DNA from 2 places in the Streptomyces sp. NPDC051104 genome. Region 2 is predicted to be linked to the other one. Evidence: riboswitches for the same ligand, from Rfam matches in the RefSeq annotation. Region 2 holds a riboswitch; the other holds the start of a gene.
What was found. A riboswitch is a leader RNA that binds a small molecule or an ion and turns the genes downstream of it on or off. The one in region 2 is predicted to bind glycine.
Positions count from the first base shown of each region.

Region 1: linked by a shared signal. The riboswitch ahead of gcvP (aminomethyl-transferring glycine dehydrogenase) and the one ahead of gcvT (glycine cleavage system aminomethyltransferase GcvT) in region 2 are both predicted to bind glycine.

Region 1 covers NZ_JBFBBS010000061.1:6,589-21,585, reverse strand. Annotated here, with positions in the region: gene AB0N14_RS37030 (EamA family transporter) at 1-132, opposite strand, end outside; gene AB0N14_RS37025 (Clp protease N-terminal domain-containing protein) at 179-712, opposite strand; gene AB0N14_RS37020 (SRPBCC family protein) at 993-1,421, shown strand; gene AB0N14_RS37015 (PadR family transcriptional regulator) at 1,492-2,139, opposite strand; gene AB0N14_RS37010 (PhzF family phenazine biosynthesis protein) at 2,387-3,196, shown strand; gene AB0N14_RS37005 (type II CAAX endopeptidase family protein) at 3,246-4,046, opposite strand; gene AB0N14_RS37000 (glutamate-cysteine ligase family protein) at 4,195-5,712, opposite strand; gene AB0N14_RS36995 (hypothetical protein) at 6,255-6,842, shown strand; gene AB0N14_RS36990 (DUF5999 family protein) at 7,245-7,451, shown strand; gene gcvP (aminomethyl-transferring glycine dehydrogenase) at 7,542-10,427, opposite strand; glycine riboswitch at 10,605-10,700, opposite strand; gene AB0N14_RS36980 (PRC-barrel domain-containing protein) at 10,827-11,195, shown strand; gene AB0N14_RS36975 (DNA polymerase IV) at 11,233-12,618, opposite strand; gene AB0N14_RS36970 (MerR family transcriptional regulator) at 12,673-13,308, opposite strand; gene AB0N14_RS36965 (bifunctional nuclease family protein) at 13,701-14,174, opposite strand; gene AB0N14_RS36960 (MerR family transcriptional regulator) at 14,258-14,997, opposite strand, start outside.
Region 2 covers NZ_JBFBBS010000031.1:30,729-45,725, forward strand. Annotated here, with positions in the region: gene AB0N14_RS30160 (aminotransferase class I/II-fold pyridoxal phosphate-dependent enzyme) at 1-1,344, shown strand, start outside; gene AB0N14_RS30165 (prephenate dehydrogenase) at 1,341-2,426, shown strand; partial or broken gene AB0N14_RS30170 (AfsR/SARP family transcriptional regulator) at 2,517-3,308, opposite strand; gene AB0N14_RS30175 (dipeptide ABC transporter ATP-binding protein) at 3,571-4,905, opposite strand; gene AB0N14_RS30180 (ABC transporter ATP-binding protein) at 4,902-5,996, opposite strand; gene AB0N14_RS30185 (ABC transporter permease) at 5,993-7,000, opposite strand; gene AB0N14_RS30190 (ABC transporter substrate-binding protein) at 7,072-8,820, opposite strand; gene AB0N14_RS30195 (ABC transporter permease) at 8,873-9,871, opposite strand; gene AB0N14_RS30200 (enhanced serine sensitivity protein SseB C-terminal domain-containing protein) at 10,198-10,992, opposite strand; gene AB0N14_RS30205 (enhanced serine sensitivity protein SseB) at 11,207-11,998, opposite strand; gene AB0N14_RS30210 (AAA family ATPase) at 12,065-12,757, opposite strand; glycine riboswitch at 12,972-13,083, shown strand; gene gcvT (glycine cleavage system aminomethyltransferase GcvT) at 13,268-14,425, shown strand; gene gcvH (glycine cleavage system protein GcvH) at 14,535-14,912, shown strand; gene glyA (serine hydroxymethyltransferase) at 14,928-14,997, shown strand, end outside.

The DNA.
Region 1 (14,997 bases), on a different contig from region 2:
GAGCCCCGCCTGGATCAGCGGCTTGGCCGCGACACCCGACCCACCGAAGGCGACCGCCGACGCGAGCGCGAGCCCCAGCCCGACGCCTCTGCCACGGTTGCTCTCACTGCCCTGAGACGTATGCACCGGCACATGATGGCAGGAGACGACATGAGCGTCACCATCAATAGCTCCTGTCTCAGCGACTGGACGGAACCGCGCCCGCCGCCTCGATCCCATCCGCCAGCACCCTTACGTCGACGCCCGCGCGGCCGAGGACCTCGACGGCGCGCGATTCGGGGTCCGCGACCATCGCCGCGAGCAGGTCCAGCCCGCGTGCGCATACGTCGCCACGCCCGGCAGCACGCCCGTACGCCGTCCCGAGGGCGGTGGCCGCGGCGGGCGACCAGCCGTCCGGCTCCTTCAGCACCGGCACCGCGCCCGAGTCCTCGACGGTGGTCTGCCAGCGCAGGCCGTAGCCGATCGCGCGCTGGACGAGGTAGCCGAGCAGCCGGGCGACCTGCGGCCCGTCGAAGACGGCGCGCACCTCGGGGTCGGACTCCAGCAGCGTGTGCAGCAGATGGGCGGTGTCGATCCCCCGGTCCCCATCACGCAGCGCCCTCCTGCGGGCGCCGGAAAGCACCGCTGCCAGCTCCGAGGTGACCCTGGCATCGGGGTGGGACTCGTGCGTGCCGCATTCGGCGGCCGGTCGCTGGACATGACGGGGTGGCACGTCCTCCACCCCATCAGTCCCAGCGGTCCGAGTCATCCTCGGCTGGCAGCATTTGCGCGTCCGACACAGGTTGGGCATGGCTGACCCGGTTCTCCTCCTTACGGATGACATCGCGCCCTTTCCGCTCAGGGGCCGCGCATCGCCCCGCCCGTGGCCGGTGCGGGATCGGCGCCCACCATTTCTGACTGTTCATCAGTATTGAATGTCGCAGAGCCTGCGACTACGTTCCGCGACACCACGGCTGCGCCCGGCGCAGCAGCCGACGCGAAGGGGTGGCCGCATGGCCGAGGTCAGCGCGGAAGTTCGCATCGAGGCCCCCGCCGGGAAGGTGTGGGCCGCGCTCACGGACTGGTCGGCGTACGGCGAGTGGAACGCGACCCACACCGGCTTCCCGAAGGGCGGTCCCGAAACCCCCGCGGTGGGCGGAACCTTCGAGGAGAACATGAAGCTCATGGGCTTCCCGGCCGAGGTCACCTGGACCATCGACGAACTGCGCCCGGAGCGCGTGCTGTCCATCCGCGGCAAGGGCCCGATGGCCGTGGACCTCGTCACCCGTTGCACACCGACACCCGACGGCGAGGCCACCTCGGTGCGCATCGACGGGGAGTTCACCGGCGCGGCGGTGTCCCTCATGGCGGGCAAGCTGAAGGACTCGGCGACGGCCACGCTGAACGAGTCGCTGCGCAGGCTGGGCGCACTGGTGTCCTGACGGTACGTACGCCGACGCGAAGGCGCCCCGCGGACGCGGTGACGCGGGGCGCCCTCACCTCACCGCGCCGTCAGTGCTCGTCGGCGAGGATCAGGTACAGCTTTTTGCGGGCCTCGTTGATGACCGCGAGGGCCTTGTCGCGCTGGTCCTTGTCACCGGTCTTCCAGACCTGGCCGAACGCCTCCATCAGACCGACGCCGGCCTGCCGGATCTCGTGCAGCGCCTCCCAGTCGACACCGCGCGAGGCCTCCTCCCAGGGGGCGTCGGGGCCCTCGTCGGCCGCGGCGCGACCCGGCTCGGTGAGCGAGAAGAGCTTCTTGCCTCCCTCGCTCTCACTGGTGATCAGACCCTCGTCCTCCAGCAGCTGGAGCGTGGGGTAGACCGAGCCCGGGCTGGGCTTCCAAGCCCCGCCGCTGCGCTCGGCGATCTCCTGGATCATCTCGTAGCCGTGCATGGGCCGGTCCTTGAGAAGTGCCAGGATCGACGCGCGTACGTCGCCGCGCCGCGCCCTGCCCCGCGGTCCGCCCCGGCCGCGCCCGCCCCACGGGCCGCCCGGGCCGAAGAAGCCCGGCCCACCGAAGCCGGGGCCACCGGGTCCGCCCGGCCCGAAGGGTCCGAAGGCTCCCCGCCGACCGTCGAAGCCGCCCCTCATGTGGTGGCCGGCGCCGCCGTGGTGTCCGTGTCGCTCGTATCCGAAGTCCGGTCCATGGGAACCCATCCCGACCACTCCATTCCATCGTTGATCTGTCGCGATGCTTCAACGATATATCGGGACTGTTCGCATGACAAGGCCCTCCGAAGCTCGGACAGAAGCCGGGGTCCGGGCCGCCCGGCCGGGCCGCCGGCCGCCCGCCGCCTGCCGCCGACCGCCGACCGCCGACCGCCGACCGCCGACCGCCGACACCAGTCCAGCCGCCCCGAATTGGCCTTGGCCCGCCCTGACCGCGGGCCTCTAGCGTCGGCCCATGCGGATTCGTATCGTCGACGCCTTCACCGACCGCCCCTTCGTCGGCAACCCGGCCGGTGTCCTCCTCCTCGACTCCTTCCCGGACGACGACTGGCTCCAGAACGTGGCCCGCGAGGTCAACCACGCCGAGACCGCCTTCGCACACCGTCTGCCCGACGGAGGCGAGGCCGACTGGGCGCTGCGCTGGTTCACCCCCACCACCGAGGTCGCCCTCTGCGGCCACGCGACCCTGGCCACCGCCCACGTCCTGCACACCACGGGCGCCCACGAGGGCCCCGTTCGGTTCGCCACCCGCAGCGGTGTCCTCCGCGCCGCGCCTCACGAGGACGGTTCGGTCACTCTGGACTTCCCCACCGCGCCGCTCACCCGCGTCGAGATCCCCGACGGCGTGGCCGAGGCCCTCGGCGCCCAGCCCCGCACCGCCGTCGACACCGGGCCGGGCGTCGGTGACCTGGTCCTCGAGCTCGCAAACGAGAAGACGGTCCTCGGCCTCGCCCCGGATCTCCGGGCGCTCGCCCGCCACTCACGGCGCGGCATCATCGCCACCGCCCGCGCCGAGGACCCCTCCCGCGGGTACGACTTCGTCTCGCGCTGCTTCTTCCCGAACGTGGGCATCGACGAGGACCCGGTCACCGGCAGCGCCCACACCGCCCTCGCCCCCTACTGGTCCGAGCGCCTCGGCCGCCCCGACCTCACCGGGCTGCAGGCCTCCCCGCGCTCCGGCCGCGTCCGCACCGAACTCCGCGGCGACCGCACCCTGCTCACCGGCCACGCGGTCACCGTCATCGAGGGCAAACTGCTCGCGTAACGGCACACCAGGGGCTCGCGGCGCCCTCGTGCGCCCCTGCCCGGCCGGTTCACGCCGTCGGCAGCCAGCCCACCTTCCCCGCCAGCAGCGCGTACCCCACGAACGCCCCGATGTCGAGCAGTGAGTGGGCCACCACCAGGGGGCCGACCCGCCCCCAGCGCCGGTACAGGTAGACGAAAACCACGCCCATCACCATGTTGCCGAAGAAGCCGCCGATGCCCTGGTAGAGGTGGTAGGAGCCGCGCAGCACCGAGCTGGCCACCAGGGCGGTGCCGGGGGTCCAGCCCAACTGGCCCAGCCGGCGCAGCAGATAGCCGACGACGATGACCTCTTCGAGGACGGCGTTCTGCACCGCCGACAGGATCAGTACGGGGAACTTCCACCACACGTTCGGCAGCGCCTCGGGCACCACCGTCAGATTGGCGCCCAGCCCTCGGGCGGCCAGGTAGAAGGCGATGCCCGTGGAGCCGATCACCGCCGCGATCGCCGCCCCGCGCCCGACGTCCGGCCACGGCCTCCTCCGGTCGAAGCCGAGCGTGCGCAGCGACGCGCCCTCCCGCAGCAGGAAGTGCGCGACCAGCGCCACCGGGACCAGCGCGGTGGCGATCCCGAAGAGCTGCCAGGCGAGATCGAGCCAGGGGCGGCCGGGCGCGGCCGAGGCGTTCATGGTGGCCGCCTGGTCCTTGAGCCCGCCGGGTTTGGTGACCGATCCCACAAAGCTGATCAGCGCGGAGACCCCGCTCGCCCCGAGCGAGAGCCCCAGCACCAGCAGCGTCTCGGCACGGAAAATCCGTCGCGTCGGTCCTTCCGCCGTAAAGGAATCGGCCACCGACCCTGCCTCCACCCGCACTCCGCCTCCAATTGAGCGATCCCCCCTCGTCCCCATCTTCTGCCATACGGCTGTGTATGGGCACGGGGCTCAACAGGGAGGGGCTGCTCGTCAGGGGAGACGGACCAAGGTGACCGTGCGGCCGGTCAGCCCGGCCGCACGGGATCACTCACCTCACGCCCGCCGGTTCCGGTAATCCGACCGGCCAGGTGTGGACCGGCTCTCCGGCGTGCATCAGCTCGCGGTACCGCACGGTCGTCGCGGCCAGCGCGGCGTCCCGGTCGAGCCCCCGCTCCAGGGCCCGGTGGAACATGGCGGCCTGCCAGCTCGCGCCGTTGACGCGACGCCGGCACCGCTCCTCGATCACTCCGAGGTAGAAGTCCCGGTCGGCGGGTTCGACTCCCCACGCGTCCAGTCCCGCCTCGGCGAGCGGCAGCAGCTCGTCGCGCACCAGGTCCACGGCCGCCACCTCGGTGGTCCCGCCGTACCGGCCGCGCTTGGGCCACTGCAGGCGTGCCTCGATGCCGTACCGGCAGGCCGCGTCGAAGTTGGCGGCGGCGGCCTCGAACGGCATCCGCGTCCACACCGGCCGCGTTTCCTCGGCGAGGGCGCGGACCAAGCCGTAGTAGAAGACCGCGTTGGCGATCACGTCGGTGACGGTGGGGCCCGCGGGCAGCACCCGGTTCTCCACTCGCAGATGCGGGACGCCGTCCGCGATGCCGTAGACGGGTCGGTTCCAGCGGTAGATGGTGCCGTTGTGCAGGACCAGCTCCGAGAGCTTCGGGACGCCTCCCTCGTCCAGGACGCGCAGGGGTTCCTCTTCGTCGCAGATCGGCAGCAGTGCCGGGAAATAGCGCAGGTTCTCCTCGAACAGGTCCTGGGCCGAGGTGATCCAGCGCTCCCCGAACCAGGTGCGCGGCCGCACACCCTGCGCCTGGAGTTCCGGCGGCCGGGTGTCGGTGGACTGCTGGAACAGCGGCGGCCGGGACTCGCGCCACAGCTCACGTCCGAACAGGAACGGAGAGTTGGCGCCGAGCGCGACCTGCACCGCCGCGACCGCCTGGGCCGCGTTCCACAGGTCCGCGAAGCGGTTCGGGGTGACCTGGAGGTGCAGCTGTACCGAGGTGCAGGCGGCCTCGGGCGTGATGGACCGCGCGCTGCACTCGAGCCGTTCGACACCCTCGATGTCGAGCCGGAAGTCCTCACCGCGCGCGGCCACGATCTGGTCGTTGAGAAGGGTGTAGCGGTCGACCGCGGAGAGGTTCGAGGAGACCAGGTCGTCGCGGTCGAGCGTCGGGAGGATGCCGATCATCAGGATCGAGGCATCCAGCTCGTTCGCTTTCCGGTCGGCATAGGCGAGCGAGATCCGCAGCTCCTCGGCGAGCCGGTCGAAAACCCGGCCGCCCAACCTGTGTGGAGCTATGTTGACCTCGAGGTTGAACATGGCGAGTTCTGTTTGGAAATCTCGGCTGGCAATCCTTTCCAGAACCTGGGCGTTCATCATTCTCGGAGTCCCGTCCTGCCCAACGAGATTCAACTCGATCTCCAGGCCCATCAGATTCTTGGGGCGATCGAACCGCTTCTCCTCCAGCAGTCGCGCCAGTCCCGTCAGGCACTGCCTGAGCTTGTCGCGGTAGTGCTGGCGATCGGACAGGTCGAACGGCCCTGCCACGACCTTCTCTCCCATCGAAGCGTCCCTCCTGAGATGGGCAGGCCGACGTTACGGCCGCTGCTGTCCCGGGTCACGGGGGATGATGCCCAGGCAACGCGATCGATAACGTCCCAGTTGCGACCGTCACCCGCTACGCTGGAGGCGGCGCACCGCCGGGCACATTCACGAGGCATGGGGCAGGACGCAGTTTCACGGTGCAACCGTGTCGTGAAAAACGCCGACGAGAATCAGCCGACCGCTACGGACAAGTATTCCGAGGTCGCCCCGCTGACGGCTGCGCAAGACCGGGACGTATCCCGCTTATCGCCGACCGGATATCACCTTGCCGACATGAGCGCGTCGTTCCGATGAAACAACGCATGAACACGCGTCGTATAAACTTTGCGCACGGGGCAGAGAGTTGGCGCTCACGGTTCGGGCCCTGTCGTCAAAGCGCCGCCATTCGTCCGGGCTCGGTTACCCCCTTCCCTCCCTCTGACCCCGAGAGCTGACAGCGCCGTCCGCCCGCCCACCGCGCCCTCGTGCCCCTTTGCCTGTCGAATGAGAGGCGACCCACCATGCAGCTGCATGTCCCTCCGGCTCCCGCGCCCGCTCTCCGCTCCGTCCTCACGGCACTCGGTTCCCCCACCGCGGTACGGGAGGCTCCCACCCCCTCCCTGCGCACGGCCCAGGGACCCGCGACCCCCGAACTTCCGCTGCCCGTCCATGTCCTGGACCGGATCACCCCGGCCGGCGCATCAGCCACCCGGCTCGCCGGGTGGCGATTCCTCATCCGCTCCGGGGGCCGGGCCGTGGCCGCCGCCGAAACCATGCTGACGCCCGACGGCTGGGCCTTCTCGCACTTCTTCGAGGGCCCGTACGTCGCCGCGACCGAGCGCGCCGTGCTCCAGGCGGAAGCCTCGCTGACCGAGCCCTACCAGGCCCGGCTGCTGTCCGTGCCGGAGCTGTACATGCTCACCCTGTGGCTGCACGGCGACTGCACGGCCGACGGCGCGACGGGCCACCCGGCCGCGAACGACCTCCTGGTACCGCTCGCCCCGGCGCCGCCCGGCATCGCGGCGCACCGCCCGCACCGCGTCGCCGACCTCCTGCCGATCCTGACCCTCCGGGTCACCCGCACCCCGCTGCTCGGCCAGCCCGCTTAGCTTCCGGGTCTCCTCTCACCGTGCCCCGCCGCCGGAAACGGCCGCGGGGCACGGCACATGTTCGGGCCATCGAACACCCCCCGCCCCCTCGCTCGTTCGTGCCCGATCACGCTCTTACGAGGGATGACGTGCGGGTCGGCCCATACGGACTAGCCCCTTCCGGCCACCGCGAACCATCCGAAGTGACCGTGCGGCCGGGCTGAACCGTCCGGGCGGGGGATGCGTCATGAACCTGTGAGGAGCGGTGCTGCCAAATCCCTGCGGATCGACGCCCGTGGGGCAACACTGGGTTCCTGACCGACGTATCACCGACGGGGGGCGGCGATGAGCGACATCACGAGCCGCAGGACAGACACGACAGCCATCTCACACATACCGACAGAGCGAAAGATCCCCACCACCATGTGCCAGCACCAGCCACCGTGCCCGACCGCCGAATCCGCCGACCGGGAGTCCGCCCGTCTCGTGGTGCACCACCCGGAGCAGGGATGGAGCCTGCTGTGCAACGGCGTGCTCCTGTTCGAGGACACCGGTGAGCTTCTGCCGGACGGCCAGATCATCGCCCCGCACCGCCCGCTGGGCACCGACCAGGTGATGACAGCCGCCTGAGTGCGCACCAGGGCATCCGCTGCCCCGACACACGAGGGGCCGGCCGGAGACACACGCTCCGCACCGGCCCCGACGCATGTCCGAGGGTGATCACTCCTCGTAGGCGTCCAGCGGCGGGCAGGAGCAGACCAGGTTCCGGTCGCCGAAGGCCTGGTCGATGCGGCGCACCGGCGGCCAGTACTTGTCCGCGGCCGACACACCGGCCGGGAAGACGGCCTCCTCACGGGTGTAGGCGTGCTTCCACTCCCCGCCCAGCGCCGCCGCCGTGTGCGGCGCGTTGCTCAGCGGGTTGTCCTCCGCGGGCCACTCGCCCGAGCCGACCTTCTCGATCTCCGCACGGATGGCGATCATCGCGTCGCAGAACCGGTCCAGCTCGGCCAGGTCCTCCGACTCGGTGGGCTCGATCATCAGCGTGCCGGCCACCGGGAACGACATCGTCGGCGCGTGGAAGCCGTAGTCGATGAGCCGCTTGGCGACGTCGTCCACGGTCACGCCGGTCGCCTTGGTCAGCGGCCGCAGGTCGATGATGCACTCGTGCGCGACCAGGCCGCCGGGGCCGGTGTAGAGGACCGGGTAGTGCGGCTCCAGACGCCTGGCGATGTAGTTCGCGGACAGCACGGCCACCTGCGTGGCGCGCTTGAGGCCTTCGCCGCCCATGAGCCGGACGTACGCCCAGGAGATCGGCAGGATGCCCGCGGAGCCCCAGGGGGCGGCCGAGATCGGGCCCACGCCCGTCTGCGGACCGGCCTCGGGCTGCAGCGGGTGGTTCGGCAGATACGGCGCCAGGTGCTCGCGGACCGCCACCGGGCCGACGCCCGGACCACCGCCGCCGTGCGGGATGCAGAACGTCTTGTGCAGGTTCAGGTGCGAGACGTCGCCACCGAAGTGGCCCGGCTTGGCCAGGCCGACCAGCGCGTTCAGGTTGGCGCCGTCGACGTAGACCTGCCCGCCCGCCTCGTGCACCGCCGCGCAGATGTCGGCGACGTGCTCCTCGAACACGCCGTGCGTGGACGGGTACGTGATCATCAGTACCGACAGCTCGTCGCGGTACTGCTCGATCTTGGCCCGCAGGTCCTCGACGTCGATCTCGCCGTCCTCGGCGGTCTTCACCACGACGACCTTCATCCCGGCCATGACGGCGCTGGCGGCGTTGGTGCCGTGCGCGGAGGACGGGATGAGGCAGACGGTGCGCTGGTCGTCGCCGTTGGCGCGGTGGTAGCCGCGCACGGCCAGCAGACCTGCCAGCTCGCCCTGGGAGCCGGCGTTGGGCTGGAGGGAGACCTTGTCGTAGCCGGTGACCTCGGCGAGACGTTCCTCCAGCTCGTGGATGAGCGTGAGGTAGCCCTGGGCCTGCTCGGCGGGCGCGAACGGGTGCAGCTGACCGAACTCGGGCCAGGTGACCGGCTCCATCTCCGTGGTCGCGTTGAGCTTCATGGTGCAGGAGCCCAGCGGGATCATGCCGCGGTCGAGCGCGTAGTCACGGTCGGCCAGCCTGCGCAGGTAGCGCAGCATCGCGGTCTCGGAGCGGTGCTGGTGGAACACCGGGTGGGTGAGGTAGTCGTCGCTGCGGAGCAGGGTCTGCGGGAGCGCGTCCTCGATGGTGGCGTCCAGCGCGTCGATGTCGCCCCCGACGCCGAACGCGGTCCACACCGCGCGCAGCTGGGCCCGGCCGGTGGTCTCGTCGCAGGCGGCCGAGACGTGGTCGGCGTCGACGAGGCGCAGGTTGACGCCGTTCTCGCGGGCGGCGGCGACGACGTCGGCGGCCCGCCCCGGGACCCGGGCGGTGACGGTGTCGAAATAGGTGCCGTGGACGACCTCGACCCCGCCGGCCGTCAGGCCCGCGGCGAGGACCGCGGTGTACCGGTGGGTGCGCCGGGCGATGTTCCGCAGGCCCTCGGGCCCGTGGTACACGGCGTACATCCCGGCCATCACGGCGAGCAGCACCTGCGCGGTGCAGATGTTGCTGGTCGCCTTCTCGCGGCGGATGTGCTGCTCGCGCGTCTGCAGGGCGAGCCGGTACGCCCTGTGGCCGTCGGCGTCCACGGAGACTCCCACGAGCCGGCCGGGCAGGCTGCGGGCGAACTTCTCGTGCACCGCCATGTAGCCCGCGTGCGGGCCGCCGAAGCCCATCGGGACGCCGAAGCGCTGGGTGGTGCCGACGGCGATGTCGGCGCCGAGCTCGCCGGGCGACTTCAGCAGGGTCAGCGCGAGCAGGTCGGCGGCGACGGTGACGAGGGCGCCCAGCTGATGGGCCTGGTCGATGAGGGGCTTGATGTCGCGTACGGCACCGGAGGCGCCCGGGTACTGGATCAGTACGCCGTTGATCTCCCGCTCGGCGACCTCGGCCGGGATGCCGGCGCTGAGGTCGGCGACGACGACCTCGACACCGGTGGGCTCGGCGCGGGTCTGAATCACGGCGATGGTCTGCGGCAGCGCGTCCGCGTCGACCAGGAACAGGCCCTTCTTGTTCTTGCCCATGCGCCGGGACAGCGCCATGGCCTCGGCGGCGGCCGTGCCCTCGTCGAGCAGGGAGGCACCGGAGGTCGGCAGGCCGGTGAGGTCGGCGACCATGGTCTGGAAGTTGAGCAGGGCCTCCAGCCGGCCCTGGGAGATCTCCGGCTGGTAGGGCGTGTACGCGGTGTACCAGGCGGGGTTCTCCATCACGTTCCGAAGGATCACCGGGGGCGTGAAGGTCCCGTAGTAGCCGAGACCGATCATGGAGTCCAGGACCTGGTTGCGGTCGGCGAGGGAGCGCAGCTCGGCCAGCACCTCGGCCTCGGTGCGCGCGCCCGGCAGGTCCAGGGCGTCGGCGTTCTTGATCACATCGGGCACCGCGGCGGCGGTCAGCTCGTCGAGGGAGCCGTAGCCGACCTGCGCGAGCATCTTGGCCCGCGCCTCCTGGTCGGGCCCGATGTGGCGGTGCTCGAACGGAGTGCCCTGTTCGAGCTCGGAGAGCGGAATGCGCTGGGCGGTCATTGCGGAGGCCTCCTGGTCTGACGCGACCTTCGAGGGGCACCACGGCGCGGGTACCCCGACGGCCTCCCCCTCTGTCATCTCGACCTGAGAGCTTCACCGGTCCGCCCGAAGGCTCGCCGGCTTTCACCGTCGGTGAGAGCGGAAGCCGTCGACACCCGCCCTGCTTTCCAGAGTGACCTCGTCCGTGCGGTACCTGGGCCTGAGAGATTCCGGGGAGGATTTGCTCCTTCGGCGCCTCCGGATCGCTCCGGAGGACTCTCCCGCACGGGGTCAACGGCCGCTTGCCAGACTACCAGCGAGGATGAGTCGGCAGCCTGCGCGGGAATCTTCAAGTGGCCACCTTCCCGAATGTGCTCTTTCGTAGTGCTTACGGATGGGTTGCGACCAGTTGGAGGGACCGTGCAGACCGACATCGATCCGCGGAATCTGATCGGCCGCAAGGCGTTCGACCGCAATGGCCACAAGATCGGCACCGTCGACGAGGTGTACCTCGACGACGCGACGGGTGCACCGGAGTGGGCGGCCATACGGACCGGCCTGTTCGGCAGGGACGCGTTCGTCCCCCTGGAGCCCAGCGAGCTGGTCGAGGGCGCGCTGTACGTCCCCTTCGAACGCGCCCTGATCAAGGAGGCCCCCGACTTCGGCGTCGGCCGCCACCTGTCCCCCGGACAGGAACTGCAGCTCTACCACCACTACGGCCTGGACGTCTCGGCACCGCCGCCGCCGGACCGTGACTTCGGCCGTTTGGCGGGGTCGGACGAGACGTGACGGGTCGGCGGCAGACTTCCGTGCCTGCTCACCGGTGTCAGGCGCCCGTGCCCGTGGGGGCCGGGCGCTCCGCGATCTCTGAGGCGTCGGGCACCAGGGGCAGCGGGTCCGCCGGCTCCAGCTGAGGGTCGCCGACGCTGAACGTGCGGACCCGGCCCGGCTCCGACTGCGGTGTCTCGAACCGTACGGTCACCCTGCCCAGCCCGCTGCCCTGCACCCATCCCGGCCCGTACTCGGCATGACGGACGTCGTGCCCCGCGAGCCAGACCCGCTCGGGTGGCGCCGCCGGCTCTTCGGCCAGGGGCTCCTCCGCCTCCGGTCTCTCCTCCGTCGTGGCCTCCGCCGCCGCCAGGTGGGCCTGCGCGAACAGGTCCTCCTGTGTGTAGTCGGCGAGTCCGCTGACGCCCACACCCAGCAGCCGTACCCCGCCGGTCGTGTCCACGGGCTCCAGCAGCCGCGCCGCCGCCTCCCGCACCACCGCGGGATCGTCCGTGGGCCCCCTCAGGGTCTCGGACCGGGTCAGGGTGGAGAAGTCGTATCTCCGCACCTTCAGCACGATGGTCCGCCCCGACAACCCGGCGTCCCGCAGCCTGCGCACACACCGGTCCGCCAGCCGCTGCACCTCCAGGCCGATCCGCAGCCGGTCGTGGATGTCGACGTCGTACGTGTCCTCGACGGACACCGACTTGGCCTCCCGCTCGGCGACCACCGGCCGCTCGTCGTGCGCCAGCGCCATCGCGTACAGCGCCTGCCCGTGCGCCTTGCCGAGCAGCCGTACGAGCTCGTCCTCGCCCGCCTCGGCGATCTCGTCGATCGTGGTGATCCCGGCCCGCCGCAGGTGGTCACCGGTCGCCGGGCCGACCCCCGGCAGCGTGCGCACCGGCAGCGGACCGAGCAGCGCGCGCTCGGTACCCGGCCGTATCAGTACCAGGCCGTCCGGCTTGGCCTGCTCCGAGGCGATCTTGGCGAGCATCTTGGAGGCGGCGAGTCCCACGGACCCCGTCAGCCCGGTGGCGGTCCGGATGTCCGCGCGCAGCTTCACGCCGACCCCTCGCGCCGACTCCTCGTCCCAGGCTGCTCCCCCGGCCTCCAGATCCACGAAGGCCTCGTCCAGGCTCAACGGCTCCACCAGCGGCGACAGACCCCGCAACAGGGACATCACCTGCTCGCTGATCCTGCGGTAGATCCCGAAGCGCGGCACCAGATACGCGGCGTTGGGCGCGAGCCGGCGTGCCTGGGCCATGGGCATCGCCGAGTGCACCCCGAAGACCCGTGCCTCGTACGACGCCGTGGCCACCACTCCACGCGGCCCCAGCCCGCCCACGATCACGGCCTTCCCGCGCAGGCTCGGCTTGGCCGCCTGCTCCACCGAGGCGTAGAAGGCATCCATGTCGAGGTGCAGGATGGTCGGCGCGGTTCTCACATCTCCGATGCTGCCCTACACCACTGACAATGCGGCCCTGCCGCGGCCTGCCTCTCAGACCGCCCGGTTGCGCCGCCGCGCCAGCTCGTCGGCCGGGTTGTGGCCCACGATCGTCTCGCCCGTGTCGACACGCTCACCGTGCATCTGCGACAGCGCGTTCTCCACGTCCCGCCACACGACGCCCACGGCGATGCCGAAGATGCCCTGCCCGCCCTGGAGCAGGGCGTGGACCTCGTCCGGGGACGTGCACTCGTAGACCGTCGCACCGTCGCTCATCAGCGTCATCCGCTCCAGGTCGCGGAAGCCTCGCTCCCTGAGGTGCTGGACCGCGGTACGGATGTTCTGCAGGGACACTCCGGTGTCGAGGAAACGCTTGACGATCTTCAGGACGACGACATCGCGGAAGCTGTACAACCGCTGCGTCCCCGACCCGTAGGCGGGGCGCACGCTGGGTTCGACCAGACCGGTCCTGGCCCAGTAGTCCAACTGCCGGTAGGTGATGCCCGCGGCGGCGCACGCCGTGGGACCGCGATAGCCGATGTCCTCGGAAGCCGCCCCTCCGCCGCCCGGCACGGGCGTCGGCCGCTGAGGGGCGGAGCCGGCCGCGTTGCCGTGAAGCCGGTACGGGCCGCTCTCCCCCAGACTGCGTCCAGGGACACCCCCAGCCGTACCGCCGCCGCTGCTTCTCACGCCGACCTCCGTCCTTGACCTGCCTTCTCGACGGTAGGCAGTCACCACGGGTGCGTCAACGATCGCCACACTCGGCACGCCGAGTGATAATCACCCTAGGAGTGGTTTCCCGTGCCCTCCCGCGGGGAAAGACTAGCCGAATGCTCTCGCGGCCCCTCTAGGGCCGCGGCCCCGGCCGCCTGCCTCTTTGTCACACCCCGACGGCCAGACGCGTCCTGGCGGCTCCCGGCACCCCACGGCTTCGTGCCCTGGGCCATCCCCTTCAGCGCAGTGCGCAAGCCCACACCGCGGTCGGCGCGCTCGAGCCCGTGCCCCGCGAGCGGCGCCGCAGAGACACGACGGGCAAGCCGCGGGCGCCGCGTCGCCCGTGGGCCCAACCCCCGGAGGGACCGTCACTGGTTGCTGGTCCCGAAGTCCTCCGGTGAGATCTGATCGAGGAACTCGCGGAACTTCTCGACCTCGTCCTCCTGCTCGTCCGGGATGGCGATCCCCGCGTCGTCCAGCACCCCGTCACTGCCGTAGATCGGCGTGCCGGTGCGCAGCGCGAGCGCTATGGCGTCGGACGGGCGGGCGCTCACCTCGACACCGCTGGCGAAGACCAGCTCCGCGTAGAAGACGCCTTCACGCAGATCCGTGATGCGCACTTCCGTGAGCTCCTGCCCGACGGCCTCCAGCACGTCCTTGAACAAGTCGTGCGTCAGAGGTCGCGCGGGGGCCATGCCCTGCTGGGCGAACGCGATGGCCGTCGCCTCCCCGGGGCCGATCCAGATGGGGAGGTAGCGGTCGCCTCCCACTTCACGCAGGAGCACGATCGGCTGGTTGGAGGGCATCTCGACCCGGACACCTACGACATCGAGCTCGTTCACACAGCAACCCTAGGCCGTGCTCGGGATGTTTGGGTAGTCGGGCACAGAACGCCTGGCCGATCCGCCCACGGCGAACGCCCGGATCAGGGCAGCCGCACGCCCAGCGCGGACTGCACCAGCGCCGCGTGCAGTTTCACCGCGAGCCCCGCGAGCTCCTTCGTACGGGCCTCGGCATGCGCCCTGGTCTGTGGATTGCGGTGGCGGCGCAGCGGGGCCACCACCTGGTCCACCAAGCCGGCCTCGCGGTCTGCGGCGGCCTTCACCGCGCGCAGATGACGTGGCTCGATGCCGTGCCGTCCCAGTTCCACCACGAGAGTGGCCACGGTGATCGCCTCGGCTTCGTACGTGCCGTCCGGCAGCGGCGCTAGCAGCCCGTACGACTCCCACTCCTGAAGCTGCTCGGCACCGATCCCGGCCGCCGCCAGCAGCTCCTCGCGGCCGATCCGGGCGGCCGCGGGGCTCTCGGGCTCGCCCAGGAGGTCTCCGAGCAACTCGCCCTCGCCGGTCTCCCCGGGCCGGCCCAGGGACGGCAGCCGTACCTCCTCGCCCCGCTCCAGGGCGTCCAGGTGCTCGCGGATCACCTTCAGCGGAAGATAGTGGTCCCGCTGCATCCTCAGCACCTGGCCGAGCCGCTCGACGTCACGCGCACTGAACTTGCGGTACCCCGAAGAGGTCCGCTGCGGCTCGATGAGCCCTTCGGACTCCAGGAAACGGATCTTGGAGATGGAGACTTCGGGGAACTCCTCTCGCAGCACGTTCAGCACCGTGCCGATGCTCATCAGCCGGCCGTCCGCCGCGGCGGTGCCGCTGTCGGCACCGCCGC
Region 2 (14,997 bases):
CCGGGCGTGTTGCGCAAGGGCGACCTGCACCCGAGCGTCTCGGACCCGCTGCTCGACTCCATGAACTTCCTCAACGAGGTCGCCGACCGCTATCCGCAGGCGATCTCCTTCGCGCCGGGCCGCCCGTTCGAAGGGTTCTTCGAAACGGAGCACATCTTCGCCGCCGTCCAGCGCTATCTCGATCACCTCGCCGAGCGAGGTGCCCCGCCCGAGCGTATCCGCAACTCTCTGTACCAGTACGGGCCGGCGGCGGGTCAGATCCGCGAGCTGATCGCCGACTCCCTTCGTGCGGACGAAGGGATCGACGTGGCACCGGAGTCGATCGTGGTGACGGTGGGCGCCCAGGAGGCCATGATCCTCGTGCTCCGGGCGCTGTTCTCGCAGCCGGACCAGGTGCTGCTGGTGTCGAGCCCTTGCTATGTCGGCATCACCGGCGCGGCCTCACTGCTGGACATCTCCGTCGCCGAGGTGGAGGAGGGCGAAGCCGGGTTCAGCTGCGAGGAGTTCGCAGCCACTCTCCAGCGAGAGACGGCCGCAGGCCGGCGTCCCACCGCGTGCTACCTGATCCCGGACCACTCCAACCCGTCCGGCAACACCCTGTCCCTGCAGGACCGCCGGCGGCTGCTCGGCATCGCCGAGCGGTATCAGGTGACGATCATCGAGGACAGCCCCTACCGCCTGGTCAGCCGAGGTACGCAACTGCCGACTCTGAAGTCGCTGGATCAGGGGCGCCGGGTCATCCACATCGGCTCCTTCGCCAAGACGGTCTTTCCGGGCGCCCGCGTCGGATTCGTCGTGGCCGACCAGGGCGTCCAGGACGCCGAGGGAGAGACCGGACTGCTCGCCGCCGAACTCGCCAAGATCAAGAGCATGGTGACGGTCAATACGCCGGCATTGAGCCAGGCCGCGGTCGCCGGAGTGCTGCTCGCCTCGGACGGACGGCTCTCCAAGGCCAACGTCCATTCCGCCGCCCACTACGGCGAGGGGCTGGACGCGATCCTTCGCGCGCTGGAACGCGCCTTCCCCGCAGACGCGCGTTCGCGACTCGGCGTGCGGTGGAACAAGCCGAGCGGCGGCTTCTTCCTCACCATGAACGTCGGCTTCGTGGCGGACAACGCGGCGCTGACCCGCTCCGCCGAGGACTTCGGAGTCCTGTGGACGCCGATGTCGTACTTCTACCCGCGGGGCCACGGCCAGCACGCGCTGCGGTTGTCCTTCAGCTATCTCGCTCCGCGGGAGATCGAGGAAGGCATCGCACGCCTCGCCCGCTTCATCGAGGCGGAGACCGGACGCCATCGCGCGCAGGCCGAGGGGCCGGCCAGTGAGAAGGGAGCGGCAGGATGAGGTCAGCCGCGGTCATCGGGACCGGTCTCATCGGCACCTCGGTCGCACTCGCGCTGAGCCGGCGTGGGGTGAGCGTACATCTCAGTGACGCGGATCCGGCCAGCGCCCGGACGGCCTCCGCCATGGGCGCCGGCTCCCTCGACCTGCCCGAGGAACCGGTGGATCTGGCGGTGTTCGCCGTCCCGCCGGCCCGTATCAGCGCCGAGGTGGCCCGCTGGCAGCGAAGCGGACTGGCGCACGCCTACACGGACGTCGGCAGTGTGAAGGCCCGCCCGGTCGAAGAGCTGGCCGCCTTCGGCGGTGATCCCACCAGCTACGTCGGAGGCCATCCCCTGGCCGGAGGGGAGCGTTCCGGGCCGCTGGCCGCGCGGGCCGATCTGTTCCACGGCCGCTACTGGGTGCTGACGCCCTCCGACCGCACCGAGCAGAGCGCCTTCAACCACACGCTCGAGTTGGTGTCGCTGTGCGGCGCCGTGCCCGTGCTGATGGACACGACCGAGCACGACCGGGCGGTGGCGCTGACGTCCCACGCCCCGCATCTGGTCTCCGCCCTGATGGCGTCACGTCTCGCGCAGGCGAAGGACGCCTCGGTCAGGATCTCCGGCCAGGGACTGCGGGACATGACGAGAATCGCCGCCGGCGATCCGGGGTTGTGGAGCGACATCCTGGAAGCCAACGCGGCCGCAGTCGCCGAGGTTCTCCAGGCCTTCGCGGGCGAGCTGGCCTTCGCCGTCTCGGCCCTGCGCACGCTGGGGGGAAGCGATGAGGCGGCCCGCAAGCAGGGCCGCCGGGACCTGGAGGAGTTGCTGCGCCGCGGCAACGCCGGGCGCGAGCGCCTTCCGCAGAAGGAAGGCCGTCCGCTCTTCGAGCTGGCCGTCGTGTCGGTGGAGGTCTCGGACCAGCCCGGAGTGCTCGCCCAGTTGCTGGCGGACGCGGGAGCAGCCGACGTCAACATCGAGGACGTACGCATCGAACACGTCCCCGACCCGCCACGCGGGCTGGTGGAGCTGATGGTCGAGCGGAGTGCCGCCGCGTCCCTCTGCGCGAGTCTACGGAACGTCGGATGGCGTGTTCAGGCATGAGGTCGCGGGCTGTGACACGGCGCTGCCGACCGGGATGAGGCGGGTACTTCCGCACCGGCTCATCCCGGTCGGAGCATGCAGCAGGAGGCGTCACTCCGGCCAGGCAGGTATCGGGATCGTCTCGGCAGGCAGGCGACTCAGCACATCCTTGTGCAGCTCCTGCAACTCTACGCCGGGTTCGATCCCGAGTTCCTCACGGAGTCGACTCCGGGCGGCCGCATAGCTCTGCAGCGCCTCGGCCTGCATCCCGGAACGGTAGAGAGCCAGCATCAACTGAGCGGCCAGCGTTTCGCGCAGTGGATGGGAAATGACCAGTTTGGCGAGTTCGGGAATGATACGCCGGTGATTCCCCAGCGATATTTCCAGGCTCAACACCTCCTCGTACGCGGCGAGCCGCTCACTTTCGAGGAATCAAGCCTCCTGCTGCAACAGCTCCCCGGGGACTCCGGACAGGGCATTTCCTCGCCAAACTGACAGCGCGCCGCGTAGTTCGCGTGTCGCTGGTTCAATTTGCCTGCATCTCACCAACTCACGCGCCGCCTGTACCTTTTGTCGGAAAACCGGCAGATCGATGGCGACGGGATTCACCTCGAGCATGTATCCGGCGATTCCCGTGGAAAGCTCGACGCCGGGGCTTCGCTCGAACAACCGGCGGAGTCGGTAGACGTAGGCCTGCAGGGTGGTCCGGTAGGCCGTCGGAGGCCGGCCGTCCCACACATAGTCAGCGAGGCTGTCGATGGAAACAAATTCGTTGGCCCCGAGAAGCAGGGAAACAAGAACCGCCTGCTGTTTGGGGGCGGTTAAAATCACTCTTTTCCCTGCGGCCCGAACCTCAAGAGATCCGAGGATGCGAAATTGCAGCTCATCTTCCAGTAAGACCACAATGACCCCCGTCAGTGCATCGCCGGAACGAATCCCATCGTATGCGGATTGTTCGCAACAGACCAGCCTTGACTTATTAGAGCACAATCCAGCACTGGCACAGCGTAGCTCAACGACTGCAGAGCATTCTTCAAGACATCACAAAATGATCTCGGTCGAGGACGGCCCGGCTTGTAGCGGGGAAACGCACCGCACCCCGCCGAGTCTGTGGCTCGACAGGGTGGCGAAGTGATCGGCCGCGTGGACGGCGGAAGCTGATCCGTCAGTCCGCAGGGTCCTTTGACCGGTCGTGCGCAGCGGGCTCGGCCCCCGCCGGTTCTCCGCGGACGCTCTCCGGCGCCTCAGCCGAACCGGCGGCGTCACCGGCAACCGCTGAATCCGCCGTCGGCTCCAATGACGTCCCGGCGCCGACGATCTCGCCCTGCGGCTCGGTGGCCTCGTCGGTGGCCTTCTCCGGCGCCGAGTCGGAGAGGACGTCATTGGCGACCAGCCTCGCCGCCTCCTTCGCGTCGGAGAGCAGCACCGTGTCCTGCGGGGCCTGGTCCTCGAAGTTCTCCGGGTGGTGGCAGGCCACCCGCTGCCCCGGCTTCAGCTCCAGCAGCTGCGGCTCGGTGGTCCGGCAGATCTCCGTCGCCTTCCAGCACCGCGTGTGGAAGCGGCAGCCGCTCGGCGGGGCGATCGGTGAGGGGACGTCGCCCTTGAGCAGGATGCGCTCGCTCTTGGCGTTCTTCCGATTCGGGTCCGGGATCGGTACCGCCGACATCAGCGCCTTGGTGTACGGGTGCATGGGCGCCTTGTACAGCGAGTCGCGGTCGGCAAGCTCGACGATCTTGCCGAGGTACATCACCGCGATCCGGTCCGAGACGTGCCGGACGACCGACAGGTCGTGCGCGATGATCACGTAGGTGAGGCCGAGTTCCTCCTGGAGGTCGTCCATGAGGTTCACGACCTGTGCCTGGATCGACACGTCCAGCGCGGAGACCGGCTCGTCGGCGACGACCAGCTTCGGCTTCAGGGCGAGCGCGCGGGCGATGCCGATGCGCTGGCGCTGGCCACCGGAGAACTCGTGCGGGTAGCGGTTGTAGTGCTCCGGGCTCAGACCGACCAGTTCGAGGAGCCGCTGGACCTCCTTCTTCACTCCGCCCTCGGGCTCCACGCCCTGCAGCCGGAAGGGCGCCGAGACGATCGAGCCGATGGTGTGACGGGGGTTCAGGGAGCCGTACGGGTCCTGGAAGATCATCTGGATGTCGCGGCGCAGCGGGCGCATCTGCCCGGTGTTCAGCCGCGTGATGTCCTGACCCTCGAAGGTGATCTTGCCGCCGGTCGGATCCTGCAGGCGGGTGATGACCCGACCCATGGTCGACTTGCCGCAGCCCGACTCGCCGACCACGCCAAGGGTCTCGCCCCTGCGCACCTCGAAGTCGATGCCGTCGACGGCCTTCACGGCGCCGACCTGGCGCTGCAGGATGCCCTTCTTGATCGGGAAATGCTTCGTCAGGTTCTCGACCTTGAGCAGCACCTCGCGCTCCTCGGGAGCCGACGCCTGCTCCGGGACCGTCGCCTCGGCGACGGTGTCCGTCTTCTTCGTCTCACTCACAGCTTCGGCGCAATCTCTTCGGTCCAGATCCGCTCGCGGTCCTCGGCCGAGAGGTGGCAGGCGGAGAAGTGCCCGCTGCTCACCTGCTCCAGCTCGGGGCGCACCGTGCGGGTGACGTTCCCCTTGGGGATGTCCGCGTACGGGCAGCGCGGATGGAAGGCGCAACCCGAGGGGACGTTGATGAGGCTCGGCGGCTGGCCCTTGACCGGGATGAGGCGTTCGGAGGTCTCGCGGTCGATGCGGGGCATCGAGCCCAGCAGGCCCCAGGTGTACGGGTGCTGCGGCTTCTCGAAGACCTCGTCCGCCGGGCCGCGTTCCACACACCGGCCGCCGTACATCACGAAGACGTCGTCGGCGATCTCAGCGACCACACCGAGGTCGTGGGTGATCATGACGACTGCGGAGCCGAACTCCTTCTGCAGATCGCGGATCAGATCGAGGATCTGCGCCTGCACGGTCACGTCGAGGGCCGTGGTCGGCTCGTCCGCGATCAGGAGTTCGGGGTTGTTGACCAGCGCCATGGCGATCATGGCCCGCTGGCGCATACCGCCGGAGAACTCGTGCGGGTAGCCGTCGATGCGCTTGGCCGGCTCGGGAATGCCGACGCGGTCGAGCATCTCGACGGCGCGCTTGCGCGCCTCCTTCTTGCCGACCTTGTGGTGCACCCGGTAGGCCTCGACGATCTGGTCGCCGACCTTGTAGTACGGGTGCATCGCGGACAGCGGGTCCTGGAAGATCATCGCCATCTCGCGGCCGCGGAGCCTGCGCACCTCGTCCGGGGAGGCGGAGAGCAGTTCCTTGCCGTCCAGCCAGATCTCGCCGGACATCCGCACGTTCTTGCCGCGCGCGCCGAGTCGGTGCAGGCCCATTATGGCGAGCGAGGTGACCGACTTGCCGGAACCGGACTCCCCCACGATGGCGAGGGTCTTGCCCTTCTCCAGCGAGAAGGACAGCCCGTCGACGGACTTGACGAGGCCGTCGTCGGTCGGGAAGTGCACCTGGAGGTCACGGACCTCGAGGAAGGCCTTGGGGGGCTGGGACGCCGGGGCGGGCTCGCCCACTGCGGCGCCGGTCTTGGAGAGTTCGGTCACGAGAGCCTCACCCGCGGGTCGGCGGCGGCGTACAGCACGTCCACCACGAGATTTGCGATGACGACGAAGAAGGCGGCGAGCAGGGTCACGCCGAGGATGGGGGGCAGGTCGTTGTCGTCGATGGCCTGCACCGCGTACTGGCCGACCCCGTGCAGCGAGAACACGGTCTCGGTGATCACGGCACCGCCGAGCAACAGGCCGAGGTCCATGCCGAAGACGGTGACGATCGGGGTGAGGGCGGCACGCAGGCCGTGCTTGCTGACGACGACGCGCTCCTTTAGACCCTTGGCCCGGGCCGTGCGGATGAAGTCCTCGCTCATTGTCTCCAGCATGCCCGAGCGGGTGAGCCGGGCGTAGATGGCGGAGTACAGCAGGGCCAGCGAACACCAGGCGGGGAACAGGGTGTTGGCCCACTCCGAGGGGTTCTCGGTGAACGGGACGTAGGTGCGGCCGAAGATCGGCCACTGGTAGGTGAAGAGCAGGATCGCCAGGTTGCCCGTGAAGAACATGGGCAGCGACACACCGGCGAGTGCGACGCCCATGAAGGTGCGGTCGAAGATCGAGCGCGGCTTGAGCGCGGAGATGACACCGACGACGACACCCGAGACCAGCCACAGCACGGCGGCGCCGGCGGCCAGCGAGATGGTCACCGGAAGGCGGGAGGTGAGCTGCGGCCAGACCGCCTCATGCGTCTTGAACGAGTAGCCGAAGCAGGGTGCGTCGCAGCGCACCGTGGTGGGGCCGATGTTGTAGTCGGCACCGGCCACGATCCCCTTGACGAAGTGCCAGTACTGGACGTAGACGGGCTGGTCCAGACCGAGGTTGTGCTTGACCGCGACGATGTCCGCCTTCGACGGGCTCTTGCCGAGGTACTGCTGCGCCAGCTGGTCCGTCGTCTGGCCGGCGAGTCGCGGCAGCAGGAAGAAGATGGCGAAGGTGACCGCGGTGACGACCAGCAGCAGGATCACTGCCGCGAGCGTCCGGCGGAGGATGTACGAGATCACGGGGGACGGCGCTGGTGCCCGCGGGCGGGGAGCCCGCGGGCACCAATGCCTTCACCTGCCTTCCGGGGCTGCTACTTCTTCGTGGTGCCGAGGTTGAGGTAGTCGTACTGACCGCTGAAGGCGGCCGTGGAGACCACGTTGGTGGCGTACGGCGAGCGGTACAGCAGGACCTTGAAGTAGGTCAGCGGAACGAGAACGGCGTCGTCCATCGTCTGCTTGTCGATCTGCGCGTACAGGGCGTTGCGCTTGGCCACGTCCGGCTCCGCGATCGCCTGCGCCAGCATGTCGTCGACCTTGCTGTTGCTGTACTGCGACAGGTTGGTGTTGCCGGACTGGCTGATCGCCTTGCTGTTCAGGATCTGCTGCAGGAAGCCGTAGCCGGAGGGCCAGTCGGCGCCCCACTGCATCATCATGATGCCGATGTTCTGCTGCTCGGTGAACTTCGGCACACCCGCGTAGTCGGTGAAGTACTTGCCCTGCGGGTACTGCTTCAGCGTCGCGTTGATGCCGACCTTCTTCAGCGAGCTGATAATCGCCGTGGCCGCGTCGACCTCCTGCTGACGGTCGGAACGCGCAGTGATGTTGGTCGTGATCGACGTCTTGCCGCAGGCCTTCAGGTGCTCCTTGGCCTTGGTCACGTCGCCCTTGTTGCCCGGGCTCGGGTAGGCGTCGGCCTTCTGGTAGCCGGTGATGTCCGGCGGCAGGACGGTGGAGGCGATGTCACCGCGGATCGGGCCGCCCTGCGCCGTCTGCACGGCGACCTTGTCGATGGCGTACTCGACGGCCTTGCGGCACTCGACGTTGTCGAACGGCTTGGCCTTGGTGTTGATCGCCGCGTAGACGAGGCGGCCACCGTAGGTGTTGTCGGTGCTGGCCTTGCCGTCCGCGGAGTTGAGCAGGCTCGCCTGGGTCGAGGCCTGGACACCGTTACCGGTGAGTTCCGCCGTGGCATCGCCGGACTGGAGGTCCTTGTCGATGGTCTCGGCGTTGACCTTCAGGTTGACGACGATCTTGCTCGCCAGCTGCTTGCGCAGCGGGTCGGTCTTCGGGTCCCAGTTCTTGTTGGGAACCAGGACGACCTGCTTGCCCTCCTGATAGCTCTGGAACTGGTAGGAGCCGGAGGACACGATGTGCTTGACGTAGTCGACGCCGTCGTCCTTGGACTGCGGCACCGGAGCCGTCTGCGGCGCGGCGACCAGGTAGTCGAACTCCTGGAACGGGCGGTTCAGGTGGAAGACGATCGTGGTGTCGTCCGGCGTCTCGATCGAGGACAGGCCCTTGGGGTCCTTGTCCTTGTACGGACCCTTGTACTTGTCGCCGTCCTTCATGAACTGCTGGAAGTAGTTGGGGCCGAGCGAGAGCACGTCACGCGCGAAGTTCGACCGCTCGACGGCGTACTTGACGTCCTTCGAGGTGATCGGCGTGCCGTCCTGGTACTTCAGGCCCGAACGCAGCTTGTACGTCCAGGTCTTGCCGCCTTCACTGGAGACGCCCTTGCTCGCGGCGAGGTCCGGGACGAGGGTGTTGCCCTTCTCGCCCGGGGCGGGCTCGAAGGTCATCAGCGGGCGTGCGTAGAGCCGGCTGAAGTTGTACATGTACGCGTAGTACGTGTTGCCCGGGTCGAACGAGTCCGGCACGTCCGACATCTCGTAGACGACCGTGCCGCCCTTCTTGTCGGACGCGTTGACGACACCCTTGGTCGCCGCGTTCGCACCGGCCGCCTTCGGGTTGTCCTTGTTGTCATCGGCCTTGCTGCAGGCTGCGAGTAGCAGGCTGGCGGAGCCGATGGCCGCAACCGCGGCCAGTGCTGACCTTCGCATGGTGGTCTGCTTCCCCTCCATTGATCGGAAACTTGATGGGCTCTCGGGGTGCCTAGCGGCTGCGGGGGTCGAGAGCGTCGCGGAGACCGTCGCCGAGCAGGTTGAACGCCAGGACGGTGATGAAGATGGCGAGCCCGGGCACGATCATGTACTGGGGATCGACCTGGTAGTAGGTGACCGCGTCCCGGAGCATGCCGCCCCAGGAGGCCTGCGGGGGCTGGATGCCGACGCCCAGGAAGCTCAGGGACGCCTCGAAGAGGATGTTGGTCGGGATGAGCAGCGTCGAGTAGACGATGATCGGACCGACCAGGTTGGGCATCAGCTCACGGAACAGGATGTACGGGCCCTTGGCGCCCATACCGCGGGCGGCGTCGACGAACTCGCGCTCACGCAGGGCGAGGGTCTGGCCGCGCACGATCCGGCCCAGGTAGGGCCAGTTGAAGAAGCCGATCACGAAGATGAGCACGCTCAGGTGCAGCGGCAGTCCGTTCAGGCCGAAGGCGCCGCCCTGGAGGGTGGCGGAGATGGCGATGGCGAACAGCAGCAGGGGGAAGGCGAGGAAGATGTCCATCAGCCGGCTGACGATCGAGTCGACACGGCCGCCGTAGTAGCCCGCGACGACACCCATGACCGCGCCGATCACGTTGGACAGGATCGTGGCGCCGAAGGCGACGACCAGGGAGACCCAGGAGCCCTCGAGGATGCGGGTGGCGATGTCCCGGCCGAACTTCGGGTCGACGCCCAGCGGGTGATCCAAACTCATACCGCCCCAGCCGCCCTTGGGCAGGGATGTGTCGGGGACGATCAGGTCCTGGTGGAAGGCGTTGGGGTCCAGGCCGAACATGGCCTGGATGGGGCGGGAGAGGGTCGCCAGGACGATCAGCAGGATCACGATGACGCCGCCGGCCACGGCGACTCGGTCCCGCTTGAACCGGGACCAGGCGATCTGCCCCAGGGAACGACCTTCGATCTGCCCCTTACCGGCACCCGCCAGCACAGCCTCCGGCCGTGCCTCGGCTGCCGCCCCGGTGGTCTCGATCGGTGCGGTCACGGTGAGCGACCCCTCTCGCCGGTGGTGACCGGCCTGCGCCTGCCGCGGTTTGCGGCTTTGTCGACTTGCCATCGATCACGAGATCTCCATCTCGCGCTTGAGTCGGGAGTCTTCAGCGTCGCTGCGATCAAGCGCCAGACTTGACGGTGAAAGGATGCATAAACGTGATGCGGACTGGGGAGATCCGTTATCCGGACGGCGGGTAACGCCGTGCGGACGTCGACAAACAGGACAACATCGCCTGATTGAGGGACCATTCACCCTCATCTACGCGCGAAGAAGGGCTCCGGGTGCCGAGGCCAGTCCTCCGCACGGGAAGTACGGACTCAGTACGCCCCGCGCGCCGGCGGATAGCCGTAGCCGCCCGCCGCAGGGGCCGGTGCCGGGGCGTGGGCCTCGCGGTCGTAGAAGGGACGGGAGTTGACGCGCAGCCACATCGCCACCGGGTCGTCCTCGTCGGACAGCGCGACCGTCGACACCGGCAGGCCCTCCGGGACGGCCGTGACCGACTGCTGCATCATCGTCCTCACCGAGTCGACGGCGGCCGGTGAAGTGTCGTAGACGTCCAGGCCGATCGCCAGGTACGGGGCGCCGAGGGCGGGTTGCACCCAGGCGCGGCGCAGGGAGCGCACGGCGGGGGTGCGGTGGGCGTTCTGGGTGAGCAGGGCGTAGAACTGCGGGATCTCGATGGCCGGTTCGGACAGCCTGAGGGGGCCCGCGGGCTGGTGCTCCAGGCCGACGGCGATGCGGCGCAGGTCCAGCCAGGGGATGCCGACGCCACCGCCGGGCGCGTGCGGGTTCAGCCACAGGCCGTAGTGGCCGGGATAGAGGGCGCGGGCCACGTCGGCGCCGTCGATCACCTCGTAGGAGCGGGTCCAGCCGCTGGCCGAGAGCTCCTGTGCCGAGGTGACGCACGGCGTGTAGCCGTGGCCGTCCACTTCCATGGTCGCGTACTGGGCGTCGGGCGAGCCGGCCTGGCCGTGCCAGAGCAGCATCCAGACCCTGCCGGTGGACGGGGTGGCCAGCGCGCGAAGGAGCGCCTCGTAGGCGTCGTAACGCCCGGGCGTCACCTGGCGCAGCATGTGTTCGACCTGGCCGGCCGTGGTGCCGCTCGCGCTCACCCCGCTCACCCTTTACCGCCCCTTCGCTGACGATGTGCTCCGCATATGAAACCAGGTTAGGCGGGTCCGCTGACAGCCGGTGCGCGGTGGCTGCCGCCGGCCGCGGGTGCCTGAGAGCTCGGGGCTGCTGCCGGCCGGCGGGTGCGGGTCGTTCGTGGCTGGGCGCGCAGTTCCCCGCGCCCCTGAGCAGGGCGCCCCTGACGGGGTGCCCTGCTCAGTACCCCTGCTGGTGGAACGGCCGGACGTTCTCTCTCATCCAGTCGGCCACCGGGTCCTGGGCCACGTCCAGGAGGACCAGGTTGACCGGCCACTTGACCGCCACCTTGGCCAGGGCGCGGCCCAGGGCGTCCATGGGGAGGGTGCGGAGGTCGCCCTCCCACTGGGAGAGCTCCACGCCGATGAACAGCACCGGGTCCGCCGTCTCGATGGCGGCGAGGCAGCGGCGTGCCGTGAGGACCACGCCGGTCGCCGTGAACTCGGCGGACGCGGCGGCGAGGAAGTCCACCGGGTCGTCCTGCCAGTCCGGTTCGAAGAGGCGGACGCGGCCGCCGGTCGTGGGGCCGTCCAGCGGGGTGCGTCCGACGCGGCACAGCTCGGCCACCGCGTCCGGGGGCAGGGGTATGCCGACCACGCCGCCCGGGTTGACCGCGATGCCGACCTGCGGGGGCAGCCCGCGGGCGAACTCGGCGGCGGGCGCGATGGTGTACGACATGTGACCGCCGGCGGCGTGGCGGAACTGCTCCTCCGAGCTGAACACCGGGACGTACGCCTGGCCCTCGATCTCCAGCGTGGGCAGGTCGAGGGGGCCGCTGTGCGGGCCACCGCCGTTCGGCAGCGGCACCCACAGGAAGCTGCGGCCGAGCACCTCGATGATCCGGCCGCCCGCCGAGGGGATGCCGAGCGAGGCGGAGAGCACCTCCTCCAGCTCGTTGCCCGGCCATCCGCCGTGCGGATGGGGGTGCGCCTGTGCCGGGAAGTCCGCGGGAAGGTCCGCCGGGATGTCCATCTGCCTACCGCCTGCCGAGTACCACTGGTGTGGCCAAAAGGCTAACGGGTGCGCGGGCACCGCGATTCATTCCGCTGCTTCCGCAGCGTCCGCGAAGTCGATCCGGCGCAGTACGTCCGCCGCGTCCCGGTCGAGCAGGACCGCCGAGCCGCAGCCCTGCGGGAGCCGGCCCCGCTCGACGGCGCGCAGCAGCCGGCGGGTGGCGCGGCGGTGGCGCAGGAAGGCGTACCCGGAGACGCCTCGGCCCCGCTCGCGCTGACCGTCCAGGGCCGTGTCGGGGGTGACGTCGAGCAGGACCAGATGCAGCGTGCCGCCGCGGCGCCGGGCCTCGCGGGCCAGCCAGGTGCGCACCCAGGTCTGGGTGCCGCAGTCGTGCACGACGACTCCGGTGCCGGCGCGCACGGCGCGGCGCAGGCCCGCGTAGTGCGCGAGGCGGACCAGCGGACGGTAGGCCCCGTACGGCAGGAAGCGGGCCAGGCGGGCGTCCCAGCGGTCGCGGGTGTCCTGGGAGTCGACGCGGGCGCCGCGCACCGTGCGCCGCATGAGCGTGGACTTGCCGCTGCCGGGCAGGCCGGTGACCACGACGAGGTCGCGGGCGCCGAAGGTGAGCCCGTACGGGCTGTGGCCCCCGCGGTCGCGCAGGTCGCGGACCACCGGCGCCGGCACCGGCGCGCCGGCCTCCCGGGCCGGGGCTGCGGGCTGTCGGGGTACCGCGATGCCCGTGGTCATGGCGTACGCCGTCGTCCTGTCCACCGTGATCGTCCTCCCTTGCGGTCAGGAAGTCCCATCCCCGCCGAGTGTAAAGAGAAGGTAATGGACGGTTTCTCCCGGTGGCGTTCGCGTACTGCCACAAGCCGGTCACAGATACGTCCGGAAGCCGGCCACGGGGGCGGCCCCGGGCCGGTTGCCACGCGGCCTGCCACGATCGGGCGAGGCGTGCAATGATGTGCGCGCCAACTGCATACCGGCCGCTTGAATCCGCGCGGGAGAGTTCCGGGGACGTACGGGGTACGTACGTGGGCCCGGGCGCCGAAGGAGCAAGTCCCTCCCTTGAATCTCTCAGGCCCCGATACCGCGCGGGCGAGGCACATCTGGAAAGCGGGCCGCTTCTCGGTGGCTCCACCCAAGGTGCAAGCCGTGACGCCCCGCCGTGCGGGCGTTCATGGCGAACCTCTCAGGTTCCGATGACAGATGGGGAGGACCGACCTCGCCCTCCCCCACGCTCGAATTCGCTCGCGCGGGGGGACCCACGCCCTGGGAGCACAACCGATGAGCAGTAGCCCCCTGCGCCGCACCGCGCTCGATGCCCTGCATCGTTCGCTCGGCGCGACGATGACCGACTTCGCCGGCTGGGACATGCCCCTCAGGTACGGCTCCGAGCGCGACGAGCACGTCGCCGTCCGTACCAAGGCGGGGCTGTTCGACCTCTCGCACATGGGCGAGATCACGGTGACCGGGCCGGAGGCGGACCGGTTCCTCAACCACGCGCTCGCCGGCGACATCGCCTCCGTCCGCGTGGGCCGCGCCCGCTACACCATGATCTGCCAGGAGGACGGCGGCATCCTGGACGACCTGATCGTCTACCGGCTGGCCGAGGCCGAGTACATGGTCGTCGCCAACGCCTCCAACGCCCAGGTGGTCCTCGACGCGCTGACCGAGCGTGCAGCGGGCTTCGCCGCCGCGGTGCGCGACGACCGGGACGCGTACGCGCTGATCGCCGTCCAGGGCCCGGAGTCCCCCGGCATCCTGAAGTCCCTCTCCCCCAAGGTCTCGACTTCGCTCGACCAGGGAGGTGCCCCCATCGCCGATCTCGACGGCCTGAAGTACTACGCGGGCCTGCCCGGCACGGTGGCGGGCGTCCCCGCCCTCATCGCGCGCACCGGCTACACCGGCGAGGACGGCTTCGAGCTGTTCGTCGCGCCGGAGCACGCCGAGAAGCTGTGGCAGGCGCTGACCGAGGCGGGCGCGCCCGCCGGTCTGACCCCCTGCGGGCTCTCCTGCCGGGACACGCTGCGCCTGGAGGCGGGCATGCCGCTGTACGGGCACGAGCTGAGCACCTCGCTGACGCCCTTCGACGCTGGGCTCGGCCGGGTGGTGAAGTTCGACAAGGAGGGCGACTTCGTGGGGCGTGCCGCGCTGGAGGAGGCCGCGGCCCGTGCTGAGGAGAACCCGCCGCGCGTCCTCGTCGGCCTGGTCGCCGAGGGCCGCCGCGTGCCGCGGGCCGGGTACCCGGTCGTCGCGGGCGGCGAGGTGATCGGCGAGGTCACCTCCGGGGCGCCCTCCCCGACGCTGGGCAGGCCGATCGCGATGGCGTACGTCGACGCCGCGCACTCCGCGCCGGGCACGCCCGGGGTCGGGGTGGACATCCGGGGCAGCCACGAGCCGCACGAGGTCGTGGCGCTGCCGTTCTACAAGCGCCAGAAGTAGGCACTCGGCGGACAGGTGGCGTGATCCCGCGCACCTCCGCCGTGCTCACGCACGTCTCCAGCAGTACTCCCTTCACCACCACTCCCCCGCGTACAGGAGAATTCAGGCCATGAGCAACCCCCAGCAGCTGCGCTACAGCAAGGAGCACGAGTGGCTGTCGGACGCCGAGGACGGCGTCGCGACGGTCGGCATCACGGAGCACGCGGCCAACGCGCTCGGCGACGTCGTCTTCGTCCAGCTCCCGGAGGTCGGTGACACGGTGACCGCGGGCGAGACCTGCGGCGAGCTGGAGTCGACCAAGTCGGTCAGCGACCTGTACTCCCCGGTCACCGGCGAGATCACGGAGGTCAACGAGGACGTGGTCAACGACCCGTCGCTGGTGAACTCCGAGCCGTTCGAGGGCGGCTGGCTGTTCAAGGTGCGCGTGTCCGAGGAGCCGGCCGACCTGCTGTCCGCCGACGAGTACGACGCCCACATCGCCGGCTGAGGAGCGCACCCGCAGATGACCCTTCTGAACACGTCCCTGCACGAGCTCGACCCTGAGGTCGCCGCAGCGGTCGACGCCGAGCTGC